DNA from 3 places in the Pseudomonas sp. StFLB209 genome. Region 1 is predicted to be linked to each of the others. Evidence: predicted binding sites of a transcription regulator. Region 1 holds the regulator's gene; each other region holds the start of a gene.

Region 1 (6,811 bases):
ACGTCCATCAATTCGGCGTTAACGCGACGCTCACCCTTGCGCAGGATGTCGAACACGTTCTCGGCAATGTGGCAGCACTCGACAAGCTCATGCAACTGAAGGAAGCCGGCGCCTCCTTTTACAGTGTGAAAACCGCGAAAAATTGCGTTGAGCAAGTCCGCGTCATCCGGGCGACTTTCAAGCTCGACCAGTTGTTCAGACAATTGCTCGAGAATTTCGCCGGCCTCTACCAGAAAATCCTGGAGGATCTCTTCATCGGCGCCGAAGCTCATTGGGGTGCTCCCTAAAATTAACCGTCAACTGACCTTAGAAGCCAAGGCTGGATAGCAAGTCGTCCACATCATCCTGACCGGAAACGACATCTTCCCGTTTATCGGCATGAATCTGCGGACCTTCACCCTGAGCAAGATGTTTTTTCGGATCTTTTTCTGCTTGCATCGCTTCACGGTCATGCTCGATCCCGGCAAAGCGATCGACATGGCTGGCCATCAGTACCAGCTTGAGCAGGTTGCTCTCAACTTCGGTGACCAGTTGCGTCACGCGCTTGATCACCTGACCGGTAAGGTCCTGATAATCCTGGGCCAGCAGAATGTCGTTGAGATGGCTGGCAACGGCATGGCTCTCTTTCTCGGTACGCGACAGGAAACCGTCCACCCGCTTGGCCAGATCACGAAACTCCTCAGCACCGATTTCGCGGCGCATGAAGCGCCCCCAGTCGGCACTCAGCGCCTTGGCGTCGTCACTGAGGCTGTTCATCAACGGTGTGCTTTGCTCCACCAGATCCATGGTGCGGTTGGCCGCACCCTCGGTCAGCCTTACAACATACGACAAACGCTCGGCGGCATCAGTGATCTGAGACACCTCTTCGGCTTGCGGCATCTGCGGATCGATATGGAAATTGACGATCGCGCTGTGCAGCTCACGCGTCAATTTGCCCACTTCCTGATACAGGCCGCGGTCGCGCGCCTGGTTGAGCTCATGGATCAGTTGCACGGCGTCGCCGAATTTGCCTTTTTCAAGGCTGGCGACCAGCTCGTGCGCGTGTTTTTTCAGGGTCGACTCGAAGTCACCCAATGAATCATTGTTATCCATAGCGCCCTCGCGGCATGCACTCAGCTATTGACGCGCTCGAAGATCTTTTCAATCTTCTCTTGCAATACCTGGGCGGTGAAAGGCTTGACCACATAGCCGTTCACACCGGCCTGGGCCGCTTCAATGATCTGCTCACGCTTGGCTTCAGCAGTCACCATCAGCACCGGAATGTTCTTCAGGCGCTCGTCCTGACGCACTTGGCGCAGCAGGTCGATACCCGACATGCCAGGCATGTTCCAGTCGGTTACCAGAAAATCAAAGGCACCGCTTTGCAGCATCGGCAGCGCGGTAAGACCGTCATCTGCTTCCGATGTATTGGTAAACCCCAGGTCACGCAACAGATTTTTTATGATCCGCCGCATCGTTGAAAAGTCATCAACGATGAGGATTTTCATGTTCTTGTCCAATTCGACCTCCAAGCAGTCTTTAACGAGCCCGCTCCCCGGACCCGCCGTTCACTCAATACAGGTACAGCAACCCCCCGGTGCAACCAGCGCTCGACGCACCAGACACCAGAACACGGCCAAATCGCCTGCAAACAACCCTGTAGAGTTGATTGACAGGCTCCTGCCTTGTCCGGGTAGTCGACACCTCAAGCCCTGCACAGCCGGCCTGAAACCAATGGATCTGTCAGCGCGCCCGCCATTCCCCCAAACGACCTCGCAAGCGGGCTGCGCACTGACTGTGTAACTGGCTGACCCGAGATTCGCTGACCCCAAGGACCTCACCGATCTCTTTGAGGTTCAACTCCTCGTCATAGTACAACGCCAGCACCAAACGCTCACGCTCCGGAAGATTGGCAATGGCATCGGCCAATGCTTTCTGGAAGCGCTCGTCCTCAAGATCGCGCGACGGCTCCAGCGAACCGCTGGCGCCATCTTCGTGCAGCCCATCATGCTCGCCGTCCTGCAGCAGGTCGTCAAAGCTGAACAGCCGACTGCCCAAAGTGTCGTTCAAGATAGCGTAATAATCATCAAGACTTAACTGGAGTTCGGCAGCAACTTCATGATCTTTAGCGTCGCGCCCTGTTCTTGCTTCAATAGCGCGAATCGCATCACTGACCATCCGGGTATTTCGATGCACTGAACGCGGCGCCCAGTCACCTTTACGCACCTCGTCAAGCATCGCGCCACGGATCCGAATGCCGGCGTAGGTTTCGAAACTGGCACCCTTGGTGGAGTCGTATTTGGTCGATACTTCAAGCAGGCCGATCATGCCCGCCTGGATCAGGTCTTCGACCTGGACGCTGGCAGGCAGACGGGCCAGCAGGTGGTAGGCAATACGCTTGACCAGTGGCGCATAGCGCTCAATCAACTCGTATTGCGAATTCCTTGATGCCTTGCTGTACATCTGATAACCGCTGGCTGTCATTGAACCGGTCCCGCTGCACTGGTCTGGTGAACAAGTCGCTCGACAAAGAACTCAAGGTGCCCACGCGGATTGGCCGGCAACGGCCAGGTATCGACCTTCTGGGCAATGGCTCGGAATGCCAGCGCGCATTTGGAGCGTGGAAAGGCTTCGTAGACCGCACGTTGCTTTTGCACCGCCTTGCGCACACATTCGTCATAGGGCACTGCGCCGACATACTGCAAGGCCACGTCCAGAAAACGATCGGTCACCTTGGTCAGTTTGGCAAACAGGTTACGACCCTCTTGCGGCGTCTGCGCCATGTTGGCCAGGACCCTGAAGCGGTTCATGCCGTAGTCGCGATTGAGCAGTTTGATCAGCGCGTAAGCGTCGGTGATCGAGGTCGGTTCATCGCAGACCACCAGCAAGACCTCTTGGGCGGCACGCACGAAACTGACCACCGATTCACCGATACCGGCTGCGGTGTCGATCACCAGCACATCAAGATTGTCGCCAAGCTCGCTGAACGCCTGGATCAGGCCGGCATGCTGCGCGGGCGCCAGGTGCACCATGCTCTGGGTACCGGAGGCCGCTGGCACGATACGCACTCCGCCAGGCCCCTGGAGCAGGACGTCACGCAGCTCACAGCGGCCCTCGATGACATCGGCCAGGGTGCGTTTGGGCGTAAGGCCCAGCAAAACATCAACGTTGGCCAGACCAAGATCAGCATCAAGCAGCATGACGCGACGGCCGAGCTCGGCCAGCGCCAGCGACAGATTCACTGAAACGTTGGTCTTGCCAACGCCACCTTTGCCGCCGGTCACGGCGATAACCTGTACGGGATGCATGCTGCCCATGTTATTTCTTTACCTTGTCATGCGTAGACTGGAGCCACATTACGGGCTGCACGTTCCGTGACGAACAATGCCTGGCAGACCACCGATGCAGTAATTTTTTAGTCGTGTTCATCAATCACCCCACTCGCTTGCCGGGGTTGTGATAAAGGTCGGCGAACATGTCCGCCATAGCCTCTTCGCTGGGTTCATCCTGCATTTGCACACTGACGGCCCGACTCACCAGTTGATGGCGGCGTGGCAGATGCAAATCATCAGGAATACGCGGCCCATCGGTCAGATAGGCCACGGGGAGTTCATGCCCGATCGCAAGGCTCAGCACTTCACCCAGGCTGGCAGTTTCATCCAGTTTGGTCAGGATGCAGCCGGCCAGCCCGCAGCGTTTGTAGCTGTGGTAAGCGGCGGTCAACACCTGCTTCTGGCTGGTAGTGGCCAGGACCAGATAGTTGCGCGAGCGAATCCCGCGCCCGGCCAGGCTTTCAAGCTGCAGGCGCAGCGCCGGATCGCTGGCTTGCAGGCCGGCGGTATCGATCAGCACCACACGCTTGCGGATCAGCGGTTCGAGCGCCTGGGCCAGGGACTGTCCCGGATCGACGTGGGTCACCGGCACATTGAGAATACGCCCAAGGGTCTTGAGCTGCTCCTGGGCACCGATCCGGAAGCTGTCCATGCTCACCAGCGCGATATTCTGCGCGCCGTACTTGAGCACGTAACGCGCCGCCAGCTTGGCCAGCGTAGTGGTCTTGCCCATCCCTGCCGGACCGACCATCGCGATCACCCCGCCCTCTTCCAGCGGCTCGTTGTCAGGCACATTGATCATCCGCGCCAGATGCGCCAGCAACATGCGCCAGGCATGACGGGGATCGTCGATATCGGGAACCATATCCAGCAGATCCCGCGACAGCGGGCCGGACAGGCCAACGCGCTGCAGACGCCGCCACAGGTTGGCCTGCTGCGGACGACTGCCCTGCAATTGCGTCCAGGCCAGCGAACCCAACTGGACTTCCAGCAGCTCGCGCAAGCCGTTGAGCTCCGAGCGCATCGAGTCAAACGCACGCTGGTTCAGCGTCGGCTCGGCAACGCCGGGTGCAGCGACGGCAACAGCAGGACGCGGCGGTTCTTCAAGGGTCGGCTCGATGTGCCGGTCGGCAGCGCTCAGCGGCAAGCCAGAAAACAACTGACGGTTGCTCGATACGTCATCGCCTTCGTTGCGACTTTCGAGTTCAGCTTGCGCCGAGACGATCCGCGACTGAGTCTTGCGCAGCTCGTCTTCAAGCTCCATGTTCGGCACCCGCGGCGCCAGCGCAGACAGCTTGTAATCAAGAGCAGCAGTCAGCTCAACGCCACCGGCAATGCGCCGATTTCCGATGATGGCCGCCTCGGCGCCCAGCTCATCGCGAACCAGTTTCATGGCTTGACGCATATCGGCGGCGAAAAAACGCTTAACTTGCATGACTCACTACCTCAGCCGTTAGGCCCGACAGTCGCTACGATGGTGACTTGCTTGTTGTCAGGAATTTCCTGGTACGCCAGAACATGCATGTTCGGTACAGCCAATCGTCCAAATCGTGACAGCATGGCCCGAATCGGACCTGCCACCAGCAAAATCACCGGCGAGCCTTGCATCTCTTGACGCTGCGCCGCCTCAATCAACGAGCGTTGCAGCTTCTCGGCCATGCTTGGCTCCAGAAGAACGCCTTCTTCCTGACCCTGACCCGCCTTCTGCATACTATTTAGCAAAATCTGTTCCAATCTAGGCTCAAGGGTGATGACAGGCAGCTCTGTCTCAGTCCCTACAATGCTTTGCACGATCGCCCGGCTCAACCCGACCCGCACCACAGCCACCAACGCGGCGGTATCTTGACTCCTGGCCGCATTGTTCGCGATGGCCTCGGCAATCGTGCGGATATCACGCACCGGCACATGCTCGGCCAGCAGCGCCTGCAGCACATTGAGCAGCGCCGACAACGACAGCACCCCAGGCACCAGCTCTTCAGCCAGCTTGGGCGAACTCTTGGCCAGCAACTGCATCAGTTGCTGCACTTCCTCGTGGCCGATCAATTCATGGGAGTGCTTGTAGAGAATCTGGTTCAGGTGCGTCGCCACAACGGTGCTGGCATCCACCACTGTGTAACCCAACGACTGGGCCTGGCTGCGCTGACTGATTTCGATCCACACCGCTTCCAGACCAAACGCCGGATCGCGCGCATTGATACCGTTGAGGGTACCGAACACCTGACCCGGGTTGATCGCCAGTTCACGGTCCGGATAAATCTCCGCCTCGGCCAGAATCACCCCCATCAGCGTCAAACGATAGGCGCTGGGCGCCAGATCGAGGTTGTCGCGAATGTGCACCGTGGGCATCAGAAAGCCCAGGTCTTGTGAAAGCTTCTTGCGCACACCCTTGATCCGCGCCAGCAACTGACCACCCTGATTGCGATCCACCAGCGGAATCAGCCGGTAACCGACCTCCAGGCCGATGATGTCGACCGGCGTTACGTCGTCCCAGCCCAACTCCTTGGAGTCCTGGGCACGCACTGGCGAAGGCAGCAGGTCCTGCTGACGCTGCACCTCGGCCAGCGCCACAGCCTTGGCATTCTGGTCACGGCGCCACAGCCAGTAGGCAGCACCCGAGGCGATTGCCCCCAGACCAATGAAGGCAAAGTGCGGCATGCCAGGCACCAGGCCCATGACGATCATGATCGCCCCCGACACCGCCAGCGCCTTATAAGACGAGAACATCTGGCGGTTGATCTGCTTGCCCATTTCTTCCGAACCGGAAGCACGGGTCACCATGATCGCCGCTGCGGTCGACAGCAGCAGAGATGGCAATTGCGCCACCAGACCGTCACCGATCGCCAGCAAGGTATAAACACGCCCGGCGTCGCCAAAGCTCATGCTGTGTTGCAACATGCCCACCAGCATGCCGCCGATCAGGTTGATGAACAGAATCAGCAGACCGGCAATAGCGTCACCGCGCACAAACTTGCTGGCACCGTCCATCGAGCCATAGAACTCGGCCTCGGCGGCCACTTCAGAACGACGCGCCTTGGCCTGGTTCTGGTCAATCAATCCAGCATTGAGGTCGGCATCGATCGCCATCTGCTTACCCGGCATGGCGTCAAGAGTAAAGCGCGCACTGACCTCGGAAATCCGCCCGGCACCCTTGGTGATTACCACGAAGTTGATGATCATCAGGATGGTGAAGACCACGATACCGACAACGTAGTTACCACCGATCACCACCTCACCAAAGGCCTGGATGACCTTACCGGCAGCGTCGTGACCATCCTGGCCGTGCAACAGCACCACCCGGGTCGAGGCGACGTTCAACGCCAGACGCAACAGGGTGGCGACCAGCAGGATGGTCGGGAATACCGAGAAGTCCAGCGGCCGCATGGCGTACACACAGACCAGCAGAACCACGATCGACAAGGCAATGTTGAAGGTGAAAAACACGTCGAGCAGGAACGGCGGGATTGGCAACATCATCATTGCCAGCAGCGACAGCAATAATA
Region 2 (6,811 bases), 1.3 Mb from region 1:
TGGCGCATCTGGTTGCAGCGTGAGCTGCCCATCATCAGCGAGATGATGTAGGTCTGCTCAATGCTCAACTTGCGAACATGGACGGCCTGTGGCTCGTTGACCGGCACCTGGTGCAACTGATACTGGCGGGCGATCTGATAGATCTGGTGCAGCTCAAGCCACAGCCCGTCCTGCACCGGGCAATACAGCTGGCTGGCGCGAATCAGCGGGCCGTTCAGGCAATGCGCAGCACGTTGCAGCGCAGTGGTCAGCAACGTGCTGTTTTCGCGCGTGTAGCGCGGCGCGATGCTGTTGATAATCAGCTTATAGCCGGTGGCCAGGTGGTTCTGCAGCGCCTGGCACAGGTTGGCGACCTTGCGCGGGCGCTCGTCCAGAACGATGGCTTGGTTGAGGAAGTGGCGCTCCAGGTGCTTGCAGACGAAATAGACCTCCGGACGCAGCTCTTCGAGCAGCAGCAGGCGGTTATCGCTGGAGGTCAGCAACTGGTTGAGTTCGCTCAAGCCCTGATACAGCTGGCGGGCCATTTCGCCCAGGTTTGCCTTGGGCAGGGTCGAGATCCAGCGTTTCAGGTCGCGGGGGTTGGCTTCACAGAATGTCAGGCTCGACTGAGTCGGCGTAGAAACGCGCAACAGCAGCGGAAAGCTCATATTACTCATGTGACAGGCAACTCCCTCGTGTTGATGGCCTGAACGGTGGCGTCAGATTGATAAGGTGCCAATGCGTCGAGGGGGGAGAGCGCTGGGCAATATCAATAGACTGCGAAGTGTCCTACAACACCGATGGGTCGACTTTAACAGCATCGGCCTGCGCCCGCAGCTTAATCTGGCACAGGGCCATGACCTTATGATTAATCCCGCCGCAATAGGTTGCATGGACACCGCTGCCGGCCAGGCACGATCCTGGCCGGCAGCCACGATCACGCCTGGTCGGCGCGACCCAGAGCCTGGCCCATGCGTACCGCTGAGCCGGCCGTCAGGGTTTCGGCCCATTTCACCTGCTCAGGGCCGAACAGTACGATGGCTGTGGAGCCCAGCTTGAAACGGCCCATTTCGGCGCCTTTTTCCAGCTGGATTGGCGCCCGTGCCGCTTCGTCGTAGCGCACGCTCTTGAGCTGGCGCTTGGGTGGCGTGACCAGGCCTGCCCAGACAGTTTCTACCGACGCTACGATCATCGCGCCGACCAGCACTACTGCCATCGGGCCGCGTTCGGTGTCGAATACGCAGACTACCCGCTCGTTACGGGCGAACAGCTCAGGTACGTTTTCGGCGGTGGTCTGGTTGACCGAGAAAATGCGCCCTGGCACATAGACCATCTCGCGCAGGGTGCCGGCCAGTGGCATATGAACGCGATGGTAATCCTTGGGCGACAGATAGACGGTGGCGAACTGACCGCCCATGAACGGCGCAGACAGCAGCGGATCGCCGCCAAGCAGCTCCAGCACGCTGAAACTGTGGCCCTTGGCCTGGAAAATCCGGCCTTGTTCGATCGGACCCAACTGGCTGATGGCGCCGTCGGCCGGGCACAGGATTGCCCCGGGGGTGTCGTCCAGAGGGCGAGCATCGGGTTTCAGTGCGCGTGTGAAAAACGCGTTGAAGTTTTCATAGGCCGTCAGGTCTTCGACTTGGGCCTGAGACATGTCTACCTGATAGCGGCGGGCGAACCAGGCGGTGAATGCGTTCTTGAACCAGCTCACCTTGCATTCGGCCACACAGCCAGCCAGGCGTGACAGCAGGTGGTGGGGCAGCAGGTACTGGCTCAGGATAAACAGACGCTCTTTCATTGATATTCCTAACAGCTTGATGGGGCCTGCGCGGGGCAGGCCGTAGGTTCATTGCTCCACAGGCGTGTCGGGGTGGTTGCCCCATTCGCTCCAGGAGCCGGCATAGGCCTTGACTCGCGGGTAGCCCAGTGCTTTGGCGGCCAGATAGGTAAAGCCTGAGCGGCGATGGCTCTGGCAGTGGGTGATGATTTCCTTGTCCGGGGTGATACCCAGTGCTTCCAGGGTCTGGCGCAGATCGGTACGAATGCGCAGCTGACGCTCTTTGTCCATGCCAGCGGTCCACTCGAAGTTGATCGCGCCGGGAATGTGTCCGCCTTTGGCCGCCAGCACTTTGCTGCCGGTAAATTCCTCGGGCCCGCGGGCATCCCAGATCGCAAGATCGGCAGCACCCAGGCGGCTCTGCAGGTATTCGCGGGTGGCGGTGGGCGCGCTTTGCAGGCTCAGGCTCACTGCGCTGTGGCGGGTGGGCGATGCTTCACTGGACAGCGGCAGCCCGGCGGCCTCCCAGGCCAGCAGTCCGCCATTGAGGTAGTGGTAGCGGGAGTGGCCGATGACGTCCAGCAGCCAGATAAACCGCCCGGCCCAGCCACCGCCTTCATCGTCGTAGACCACGTATACCGCATCGCTGCGGTGCCCCAGTTCGCCGAACAGGCGCTCCAGATCGCTCAGCGCGGGCGCAAGGCCCGGAGCGGGAGGCTGGCCCAGCTGGGTGCGCTTGGGCTCTATGAAACAGGCGCCGGGAATGTGTCCTGCGTCATAGCGGGCCTGATTGGTCAGATCGACAAGGATCAGCTCCGGCGCCTCCAGGCGAGGCTGCAGGTCACTGGCTTCAATAACCAGTGGCAAGTCGTTAAACACGGACATTTCCAGCCTCCCTTCATGAGCAAAGGCGTGGATTGTAGCCCAGAGCCGGAAAGGCCTGCACGCCGATAAGACAGTCTGAACCTGTCAGCCCCGCCAGCGATCACACAGGTTTCGCCCGGCCGGTGCTTTTGAGCTGGGTAAAGTTGACCAGGGCACGTTCCACACACTGCGACGTCTTGGCGAATGCCTGTACGGTGATCTCCGACATCGGGCTGCCACCTTGGTCGGCAATCGCCAGGATCAGCACTTTGCCGTTGCAGCTCAGCGAGCGGATCAGTAAGTGCTGGCCCTTGAACAGGGTCTTGAAGGCCGGCGGCAGCAAGGCTGCGAACTGTGCGTGGTTGGCCGGTGTAAGACGCAGTTGGGTCGGCTGGGCCAGCAGTCGTTCCAGTACCTTGCTGTCTTTGATCTGAAACTGTAATGCGGCATTTTCCGCACCCAGGCCGGCCAGTTGATGCACGCGCAGCAGGCCAGTGTTCTTGTCCGGCATCAGCAGCATGACCCGCTGCATGCCGCTCGCCACCAGCGCATCGCGGGCGGTGCTGATCAGGTGCATGGCGTTGTTGAACGGGGAGGGCTCGACCAGCATGTCGGCGCACAGTTTGCGCCAGCGTTGCAGGTCATCGGCAGAAGGTGCGGCAGCGGGTTCATGGCCATTGCTGATGCGCCGAAAATCCCACGGCCAGAGCAGCGCCTGGGCGGGATGCCAAAGATCGTCCGCCGCATGCTGGCGAGCGCTGCTGGCAGCGTTCTGGTGTACCTGTTGCTGGGTCTGGTCCATTGACTGTTGCAGGTACAGACTGCTCAGCAGTTCCCAGCGCAGGCAGTGCGGGCTGTTCCAGGCCTGCTGTGCGGCCAGCGCCAGGCCATTACCCATCAATACCGTATTGGCTGGCTGGTTGAACCAGCGTTGCAGATCGGCGTTGGCATCCATGTCGCGCTGCTGTTGCAGCGGGTCGTGATTTTCCCTGGCGATACGCAGCGCCTTGACCCATTCGCGGCGCTCTTTGATCAGTACGGTATAGCCACGCGTGACCCAGACCGGCAGGCGCCAGACCGTGGCCAGTGCCTGGCACAAGTCCAGCAGCTTGACGCCGAACAATTCAAGCTCGACCGTGCGGCTTGATTCGCCTTTATGAATGACCCGCAGTTCCCATTCTTCCAGCAGCTTGGGGTGGGCCAGCGCCAGTGGCCAGAGCGGTGCGAGGAACAGCAGGCTGCCCAGATGAATATCCTGCCAGAGCCGCGCCAGACGGCTGGCGAACAGGCCATTGGCCTGTTGGGTGGCATGCTGGCTGATCAGAATCAGTTGACGGTAAGCCTGGGGGACTTCCTGCGCCTGTTTGGCCGGCAGGCGATTAAGCAGCACTTCGGTGCGGGCCAGGCCCAGGCGATTGAGCGCCACTTCAAGACTTTCGGCCGGCTCTGTGATGCCATGGCTGTGCTGGTTGGCCTCGCGCAGCACGCTCAGCACCAGCGCCGGGCTGTCTTGCATCATGTCGGCAATATCACGCAACGAACGACGGCTGTCGTTCAGTGCGGCGCGCACACGGGCGTGATTGGCCTGTGCAACGGGCAGGGCAAGATCATCCAGTTGTTTGACCCAGGCTTCAAGTGTCTTGGGGCGTGGGAGGTGCGATGTGCTGGCTATCGGCATACGGAAGGCCTGTGCGGCTGAGATCGTTCAGCAGTGGATACGCTTTTTCATATATGGATGCGTCATGTATTGTTACACCCTGTTTCGATAGCAAAACAGGTTTTTCACGGCAACAGCCTATAGTCTGGCTCAGGCGGGCCGATAAGCAGAACAACAGTTTCATGAATCACCGCACATCTCCCTGAACCCGACTCAACAAGTATTTGTACCTATGGCCAAAATCATCGGCATCATTGTCGTTTTCGCGAGCGTTCTCGGCGGATACATGCTATCCCACGGTCAATTGGCAGCGCTGTTCCAGCCATTTGAAATCGTCATCATTGGTGGTGCAGCGCTGGGCGCCTTTCTGCAGGCCAACCCTGGCCATATGACCATGCATGTGTTCAAAAAGTCGCTGAAGATGTTCAGCACTCGCTTCACGCATGCCTATTACCTCGAAGTGCTGGGTCTGGTGTACGAGATTCTCAACAAGAGCCGCCGCGAAGGCATGATGGCCATCGAAGGGGACATCGAAGAGCCGGCTTCAAGTCCGATCTTCGCCAAGTACCCTGGCGTACTCAAGGATGAGCGCATGACCGCCTACATCTGCGATTACCTGCGCATCATGTCGTCCGGCAACATGGCTCCTCACGAGCTTGAAGGCCTGTTCGACATGGAACTGTTGAGCATGAAGGAAGAGCTTGAGCATCCTTCCCACGCCGTGACCGGCATTGCCGACGGTATGCCCGGTTTTGGTATCGTGGCTGCGGTACTGGGTATTGTGATCACCATGGCCATGCTGGGAACCGGTGACAAGGCCGCCATCGGCCAGCACGTGGCGGCGGCACTGGTCGGTACCTTCTTCGGTATCATCGCGGCGTACGGCTTCTTTGGTCCGCTGGCTTCTTGCCTGGCGCACGATGCCAAGGAAGAAATGAACGTCTACGAGTCGATCAAGGCGGCTCTTGTGGCCTCGGCTTCCGGCATGCCGCCATCACTGGCCGTCGAGTTCGGTCGCAAGGTGCTTTACCCCGCCCACCGCCCCAGCTTCAGCGAGCTGGAACAAGCCGTACGTGGTCGCTAAACCATGGAAAATAATCAGCCAATAATCGTCAAGCGCGTCAAGCGCTTTGGCGGGGGGCACCACGGCGGTGCCTGGAAGATCGCCTTTGCTGACTTTGCGACAGCAATGATGGCGTTCTTTCTGGTGCTCTGGCTGTTGTCGGCTGCGACTCCGGAACAACTGGTGGCCGTGGCCGGTTATTTCAAGGACCCGGTCGGCTTCAGCGACAGTGGCTCGCCCTATGTCATCGACCTGGGCGGCTCGCCGGAAATGTCTCCTAACCAGACCCTCAACCCCGAGGTCAAGAGTACGCCGAGCCCGGACACCGTGCCGATCGAGGCCGAGTCTGCCGAAGCCAAGGCCGAGCAGGTCGAGCAGGAACGCATGGAAATGCTCCTGCTGGAGTTGCAGAACAAGATTGAAGAGAGTCCGGAGCTGCAAAAGTTCAAGGACCAGATCCTGCTGGAGATCACTCAGGACGGTTTGCGTATCCAGATTGTCGATGCCGATAACCGGCCAATGTTCGACTCCGGCAGTGCGCGGCTCAAACCTTACTTCGAAGACATCCTGCTGGCGATGTCTGACACCATCAAGGCTGTGCCGAACAAGATCAGCGTCAGTGGTCATACCGATGCCAAGCCGTTTGCCGGTACCGGTGAGTTCGGCAACTGGGAGCTGTCGGCCAACCGCGCCAACGCTGCCCGTCGTGCGCTGATCGCCGGTGGCTACCCTGAGCAGCAGGTGGCACGAGTGGTGGGGTACGCGTCCTCGGCGCTGTTCGATCGCCAGCATCCGCTGAACCCGGTCAACCGGCGTATCGATATCATCGTGCTGACCCGCAAGGCCCAGCAGCGTATGGATGGTGACCAAGGCAGTGCGCCGCCGGTCAATCCAGCCCCGGCGGCACCGGGTGCTGCGGCGCCTGGAGCCGCTGCGCCTGGCGCGGCGAACGGCAGCCAGGCGCCGGCCGTGCTGCCGCATGAGGTTCGTGAACGGGTCAATATCTTCGATCAGGGGCCACTCAGGGCGCCGGGTAGCAACCCGTAATCTGCCTGGCTGTCAGGCCGCCCCTGTAGCGTGCAGCAGGGGCGGCTGGCAGCTTTGCTGCGCCAGTCTCAGTATTCGTCTTGCGGCAGACTGGCCAGGATCGAGCGGTAGCTGTGCATCCGTTGCGGATGGATGCGGCCTTGTTCCAGCGCATTGAGCAGCGCACAACCCGGCTCGCGGTCATGCTTGCAGTCGCGAAAGCGGCATTTGCCCAGCAGATCATTGAACTCGATAAAGCCGGCCTCGACGTCGTCCCGGCTCACATGCACCAGGCCAAATTCGCGGATACCCGGCGAGTCGATCAGATCACCGCCGCCCGGGAAGTGGAACAGGCGTGCGGTGGTGGTGGTGTGGGTGCCTTGTCCGGAAAACTCCGATAGCGGCCCGACCCGGGTGCCGACTTCCGGCAACAGGCTGTTGA
Region 3 (6,811 bases), 1.8 Mb from region 1:
GCCGTCAAGCGGCCACGGCCATGCAGGGCAGCCGCCAGGGTGTGGACCGCTGTGTGCAGGACAGCCGGCGTGCGGCTGAATCACTCAAGGCCGTGGGCGTCGGCATTGGCTCGATCAGCGAACTCAACGGTCTGATCGCCGCCACCACCGACGAGCACTCTTGCCTGGGCCAGACCATTGCCAAACAGCTGATCGCCGTGCAGGACATTGCCGAACACACCGCCGACAATATCAGCGTCCTGGCCCAGAGCAGCCAGCGCCTGCCGCCGCTGGCGATGCGTCTTGAAAGCCTGGGCCAGACCTTTCAGCGCTGACCGGGTAACCTCACCACCAGCGCACCCGGCCCGGTCAGTGCCAGCCCGGCAAACAGAGTCACGAACAGCCAGCCGAACTGGCCTTGTTCCAGGCTCCAGTCCGGGTGCACCACCAGCAAGGCCACCAGCAGCAGGAACAGGATCGGCAGGCAGGCCAGGCGGGTGGCGATGCCCAGAGCGATCAACAGCGGGCACAGCAGCTGGGCGAACAGCGCTGCCAGCAGGGTTATGTGCGGGCCGAGGCCCAGCGGGTCGTCGATGTGTTGCAGCTCGCTACTCCAGTTGAGCAGCTTGGGCAGGCCATGGAGCTTGAGCATCAACAATGCGGCGCACACCCGCATCAACAGCAAACCAAGGTCCAGCAACCGGGCCGCAGCCTGGCTGGAGAGTCGGGGCAGGGGCATGGCAGGCACTCGTTGGGAAACCGGGCCTGACTATGGCGATATTGGCCGGCGAATGATTGCGTGGATGTGCGCTCTTGCATGTGGGGCAATTGGGCACATGCGTGCAAGCTGGCGGGCTGACCTACAGCGATAGTGGAAGCTTTTCCGGCTGCTCAGCCGGCCTACTGAACTGTCGAGTGAACCATGACCGCCACCCGCCCGCCAACCGCCTCACCCTGGAAGCCCTTGCAGGTAAAAGTCTTTCTCTGGCTGTGGCTGGCCAGCATTGCCTCCAATATCGGCACCTGGATGCACGAGGTCGGTTCCGGCTGGTTGATGACCAGCCTGTCGGCCAGCCCCCAGGCCGTGGCGTTGGTGCAGGTTGCCGGGGCCTTGCCGGTGTTTTTGCTGGCGCTGCCGGCCGGGGCGCTGGCCGATATCGTCAACAAGCGGCGTTATCTGTTGATCGTGCAGTTGTGGATGGCCGCTGTGGCGCTGGTGCTGACCTTGCTGACCCTGAGCGGGCAGATGACGGTGACGTTGTTACTGCTGCTGACCTTTGCCATGGGCATTGGCAGTGCGCTGATGATGCCGGCCTGGTCGGCGCTGGCGCCGGAAATCGTTGATCGGCAAGACGTCCCGGCGGCGGTGGCGTTGTCGAGCCTGGCGATGAACGTCGCCCGCGCCATCGGCCCGGCCATCGCCGGGGTGCTGGTCAGCCTCAGTGGTCCGTGGCTGACCTTTGCGCTGAACAGCGTCTCGTTTCTGGCGGTGATCATTGCCCTGTTGGCCTGGCGCCATCGGCCGGAGCCTTCCGTTCTGCCTGCCGAGCGCTGGCTGGGCGCGATGCGTGCCGGGGTGCGTTATGCGCGTGGCTCACAGCCGTTGCGTGCGGTACTGGTGCGCACCGCGGCGTTCTTCAGTGGTGCGGTGGTGGGCATGGCCTTGCTGCCTTTGCTGGTCCGTCGCGAGATCGGCGGCAGTGCGCTGGATTACGGGATCCTGCTGGGCTGCGTAGGTGCGGGGGCGATCTTTGGCGCCATGCAGTTGCCGCGTCTGCGGGCCCGGTTCAGCCCCGACACCATCGTGCTCGGTGCCAGTCTGGTGTATGCCGCTGTGTTATTGGGGCTGGCCTGGATTCGTTCGATTATCGGCCTGGCACCGGTCATGCTGATCAGCGGCATGGCCTGGATCGCGGTGCTCAGCAACCTGCAGGTGGCGGTGCAGACCAGCGTCGCGCCCTGGGTGCGGGCGCGTGCGGTGTCGTTGTACATTCTGGTGTTCTTCGGCTGTTCTGCCGCTGGCGCGGCGGCCTGGGGAGCGCTGGCCAGTCATGTATCAATGAGCGCGGCGTTTATCGGCGGTGCTGCGGTGCTGACCCTCGGGCTGGCGTTGCGCGGGCGCTTCCCGTTGCCGACCAGCCAGATTGAAGACCAGCAGCCTTCGCAGCACTGGCCGGCACCGATTCTGGATGAACAGATGAGCGCTGAACGCGGGCCGGTGATGATCACTGTGGAATACTGCATCGCGGCTGAACATGCCGCGCAATTCCACCAGGCCATGCAGGCGGTCAGCCGCATGCGCAAGCGCAACGGGGCATTTTCCTGGGGGCTGATGCAGGACAGTGAGAATCCGCGTCGCTGGAAAGAGTACTTCTTTGAAGAGTCGTGGCTGGAGCACCTGCGCCACCATAACCGGGTGACCCGTGCCGACCAGAAGCTGGAAGCGGCTGCCCGGCGCTTTCAGGACAAGGCTGTAGATGTGAAGATCAGCCACCTGTTGGCGGCCAGAGGGTAAGCCTCCGGCCACCAGATAGCAGGCGTAATCAGGCGACCTTGAAGCGGTTCACCAGGTGCTGCTGATGCTCGGCCAGGCGTGCCAGTTCCTGACTGGTCACCGCGGTCTGCTGGGCACCGGCGCTGACCTGGATGACCAGGTCGTTGATCTCGTTGACGTTGCGGCTGATGTCATCGGCCACAGCGCTCTGCTCTTCGGCCGCCGAAGCGATCTGGATCGTACGGTCGCTGATGCGGCCCACGCCTTCGGCGATTTCGTCGAGCAGGTCACCGGCACGTACGATGTTGCTGGCGCCGGCCTGGGCTTTGCCGAGGGTCTGCTGCATGGACTGGGTGGCACGGTCCGAGCCGTTCTGCAGGTTGGCGATCATCTGCTGGATGCTGCCGGTCGACTGCTGGGTTTTCTGCGCCAGGCTGCGTACCTCGTCTGCGACCACGGCAAAGCCGCGACCGGCCTCACCGGCGCGTGCTGCTTCAATGGCGGCGTTAAGGGCCAGCAGGTTGGTCTGCTCGGCGATGCCGCGAATGACATCAAGCACCGAAGAAATCGAATCGCTTTCCTGTTTCAGCTCGCCAATGATTTTCGCGGTTTCCTCAGCCTGGCCGGACAACTGGTGAATCAGCTCGATGGTGTTCGCGACTTCGCTGCGACCATCGATGGTGCTCTGGTTGATCTGCTGCGACATCTGCGCGGCATCGCTGGTGCTTTGCGCCACATCGCGCACCGTGGTGCTCATCTCGGTAATGGCCGCCGCCACCAGTTCAGTGCTCTGGCGTTGCTGCTCGACACTGCGGCTGGTCTGCACGGTGACCGCCGACGACTCTTCGGCCGCGGTGGCGACCTGCGCCGTGGCGTTGCTGATTTCCTGGATGATGTTGGTGATTTCCACCGCCATGCTGTTGAGGTTGGCCGAAATCTGGCCGAATTCATCACGGCTCTGGTAGTCGGAGCGAGCGGTGAGGTCACGCTGCGATAGCTTGAGCAGTACGCCGTTCACATCACGCACTGCCAGGTCGATGTTATGGATGATCAGGTAGGCCAGGGCCGACACTGCGAGCAGTGAGATCAGCACGGCAGTGATGGTCAGCCACAGGACCTGGCTGGCACTGTCGCGTGCCTCTTGGGCGAGTATGGCGACCTTTTGACTGAGGTTATTCTCCACCTCACCCATCAGGTCGATGCGCTTGGTGGCGGTTTCAAACCAGGATTCGGGTTTTACCCCCAGCGCGGTGCCCAAGGGCAATTCGAATGCCTGACGTTGCAGGCGGCCGACTTCCACGGCGCTGGCATCTTTCATCCGCTCGTCGAGTTGCTGCAGTAGTTCACCTGGCGCCTTGCGGCGGAAGTTTTCCGAATAGGCGGTAAATTCGCCCAGGTTGCGGCTGAAACGCGACAGCAGGTTGGCGTCGAAGCTGTTCTGGCTGAACACCAGGCCCAGCACGACCCGCTCGCGCCCGGCGCGCTCTTTCATTTCGATGAACTGATTCAGTGCACTGAGGGCGTGAATGATCTCTGGGTCGTTGATCCGCGCTTCCAGAGAATGGGTAAAGCCGATCAGCTTCTGGATGGTCTCGGTATAACGGGCGCCAGACTCGGTGCTGGGGATGCCCAGTGCGTCGACCTGGCTGCGCAAGGCCTGCAGGCCATCGAGCGCACCCAGTGCATTGTTCAATTCGCCGACGCCTTCGGTCGACATTGCCCTGACGGCCGCCAGTGACTGGTTGACGCTCTGGCGCATGGTTGCCAGCTCGTTACGCATCGAATTGCCCTTGCTGCCCAGATAAACGCCGCTGGCGCCCCGCTCGCGCTGCAAGGTGGTAATCAGTTGGCTGATTTTCTGCGCGATGGCCGTGGCTCGTACGGTGCTGTCCATGCTTTGCAGAATTCGGGTGTTCTCCACCACGCTGCTGGTGGCGAACCACAAAAAACCGAGCGAGGGGAGTAACAGTATCAGCAGCAGCTTTAAGCGCAGGGGGGCATTCTTGAGCATAGTCCTTCGAGCCTCAGATTATTTTATCCACTGCGTTCATGCAGTGGTTGCCAAGCGGTTGATAGACCTTATCGTCGCAGCCGACGAAAAGTTGATGGCGCAAAACAGCGTTAGTTGAACGAGTGGTCAATACTGATCCGTCAATAATCGCCTTCCCTTGGCTTGAAACTCTCTATGGCGCGGGTTGTGGCCTGTGGAACAGTTTTCGGCCAATTGGGGTTTCCCGGCTCATTTTTTGAAGCAAAAGACGTACCCGGCTACTGATACGCAGGACTCTATCGACAGGTGGCAGGGCGTTATTGATCTGCATCAGTAAGGCGTTGCGTCGGCTGGTTTAGCCTGCCCTCAGGGCCATTCAGGGCTGAGCTGCGTGGCCTACAGAAGGAACTGCCCATGAAACTCGCTCTATTGAGTGCTCAACCCTACGATCAACGGTTTTTTGATGAGGCCCTGCAACGCGATTGCCTGGCCGGTGACCTTGCCCTGAGCTACCTGACACCGACCTTGAACCGTGACACGGTCAGGCTCGCGCAGGGGTACGATGCCATTTGCGTATTCGTCAACGACCAACTGGATGCCGCCGTGCTGGAGGCGCTGGCGGGCTACGGCGTCAAGGCGATCCTGTTGCGGTGCGCAGGCTTCAACAACATTGATCTGGAAAGCGCGGGGCGCCTCGGGCTGTTCGTGGCGAGGGTGCCCGGTTATTCGCCCGAAGCGGTCGCCGAGCACACCCTGGCACTGGTCATGACCCTCAACCGGCATACCCATCGCGCCTACAATCGGGTGCGTGAGGGCAACTTCATGCTCGAAGGCCTGCTGGGCTTCAACCTGCACGGCAAGACCGTGGGCATTATCGGCACCGGGCAGATCGGCCTGGCCACGGCGCGGATCTTCAAGGGTTTTGGCTGCCGTGTGCTGGGTTATGACCCGTTTGAAACCGCCGCCTTCAGCGGCGTGGGTGAGTACGTGACGCTGGGTCAACTGCTGGCCGAAGCGGACATCGTCAGCCTGCATTGCCCGCTCAGCGACACCACTCGCCATCTGATCCGCGCCGAAACCCTGGCCCAAATGAAGCCCGGCGCCATGCTGGTCAACACCTCGCGCGGCGCACTGGTCGACACCCTGGCGGTGATCGAAGCCCTCAAATCGCGGCAGCTCGGGTCATTGGCCATCGACGTCTATGAACAAGAGAGCCAGCTGTTTTTCCATGACCGCTCCAGCGATCGTATCGACGACGAAGTGTTCCTGCGCCTGACCACATTTCCCAATGTGCTGATCACCGGCCATCAAGGCTTTTTCACCCGTGAGGCACTGGATCAGATTGCCGAAGTGACGCTGGATAACCTGAGATGTTTTGTACAGGGCGAGCGTTGCGCCAACAGCCTGGTTTGAGTCCTGTACGCTGCGGCTCGGTGGGCGCTCGCAGCAACATCTGATCCTGTAGGAGCAGCTTCAGCTGCGAAGAAGGGGTTCCAGAGCTATCCCTTAGGCCAACCCCCGTAGCCACTCCAGCAAATCAGCCTGCAAACTGCCGGCTTGCAGTGGCTGCGGCGACAGCAGGCAATAGCGCGAGCCGTCTTCGACAAAGCCCAGTGGCGCGATGAGTACGCCGCTGGCCAGGTCGTCGCGCACCAGATGCCAAGGACCGATCGCCACGCCAAGGCCGGCTACCGCAGCTTGCAGGCTGAAATAGAAATGCTCGAACACTTGCCCCGGCGGCTCGGGGTACGGTTGATCGGCAGCCGTGGCCCATTCGGCCCAGGCTTGCGGCCGGGTGCGAGTGTGCAGGCAGGTCGCATCGCTGCGCAGTGCAGCAGCGGGTTTGTCCGTGTTGAACCAGGCCGCCAGTTTGTCCGGGCGGCAGACCGGTCCGACTTTTTCCACAAACAACGGCTCGGCACAGTAATTGTCTGGCCAGCAGAAGTCATCGCGGCGGATTGCCAGATCAATACCGCTACTGAACGAAAACGGCCCGCCGCCAGCGACCAGGTGCATATCGATGCCCGGATGCCGTGCTTGAAAGGCCGGCCAGCGCGGAATCAGCCAGCGCATCAGCAAAGTTGGCCCGCACGACAAGACCCAGCGCCGCTGCTGGCGGGCACTGGCCTGTAACTCGGCCACTGACTGGCGGATCACGCCCAGGCCATCGCCCACCGCCCGCGCCAGCTTGCGCCCGGCTTGGGTCAGAAATACCCGGCGGCTACGGCGTTCGAACAGCGCCAGGCCCAGTTCGTCTTCGAGCAAGCGCACGGCGCGGCTGACCGCGCCGTGGGTCAGATGCAACTCGGTGGCCGCCTTGGTGAAGTTCTCATGCCGGGCATCGGCCT

Evidence for each region. Region 1 encodes FliA, which starts transcription of late flagellar genes. Its sites were predicted from a motif close to CTAAAGTTTNNNNNNNNNNNGCCGNTAA; they were not measured.
Region 2: a site for FliA is predicted at 4,419-4,446, ahead of motA (flagellar motor stator protein MotA). Genes of this name have one in related genera too.
Region 3: a site for FliA is predicted at 4,553-4,580, ahead of PSCI_RS09860 (methyl-accepting chemotaxis protein). Genes of this name have one in related genera too.

The regions. Positions count from the first base shown of each region.
Region 1 covers NZ_AP014637.1:3,926,673-3,933,483, reverse strand. The annotation lists gene PSCI_RS17635 (chemotaxis protein CheA) at 1-272, opposite strand, end outside; gene PSCI_RS17630 (protein phosphatase CheZ) at 307-1,092, opposite strand; gene PSCI_RS17625 (chemotaxis response regulator CheY) at 1,113-1,487, opposite strand; gene fliA (RNA polymerase sigma factor FliA) at 1,723-2,463, opposite strand; gene fleN (flagellar synthesis regulator FleN) at 2,460-3,296, opposite strand; gene flhF (flagellar biosynthesis protein FlhF) at 3,412-4,746, opposite strand; gene flhA (flagellar biosynthesis protein FlhA) at 4,758-6,811, opposite strand, start outside.
Region 2 covers NZ_AP014637.1:2,613,569-2,620,379, forward strand. The annotation lists gene PSCI_RS11850 (hypothetical protein) at 1-656, opposite strand, end outside; gene asd (archaetidylserine decarboxylase) at 917-1,786, opposite strand; gene PSCI_RS29775 (rhodanese-like domain-containing protein) at 1,829-2,644, opposite strand; gene PSCI_RS11865 (HDOD domain-containing protein) at 2,745-4,301, opposite strand; gene motA (flagellar motor stator protein MotA) at 4,513-5,364, shown strand; gene motB (flagellar motor protein MotB) at 5,368-6,390, shown strand; gene rsgA (small ribosomal subunit biogenesis GTPase RsgA) at 6,459-6,811, opposite strand, start outside.
Region 3 covers NZ_AP014637.1:2,139,292-2,146,102, forward strand. The annotation lists gene PSCI_RS09845 (methyl-accepting chemotaxis protein) at 1-314, shown strand, start outside; gene PSCI_RS09850 (DoxX family protein) at 305-718, opposite strand; gene PSCI_RS09855 (MFS transporter) at 902-2,494, shown strand; gene PSCI_RS09860 (methyl-accepting chemotaxis protein) at 2,523-4,484, opposite strand; gene PSCI_RS09865 (2-hydroxyacid dehydrogenase) at 4,878-5,876, shown strand; gene PSCI_RS09870 (LysR family transcriptional regulator) at 5,970-6,811, opposite strand, start outside.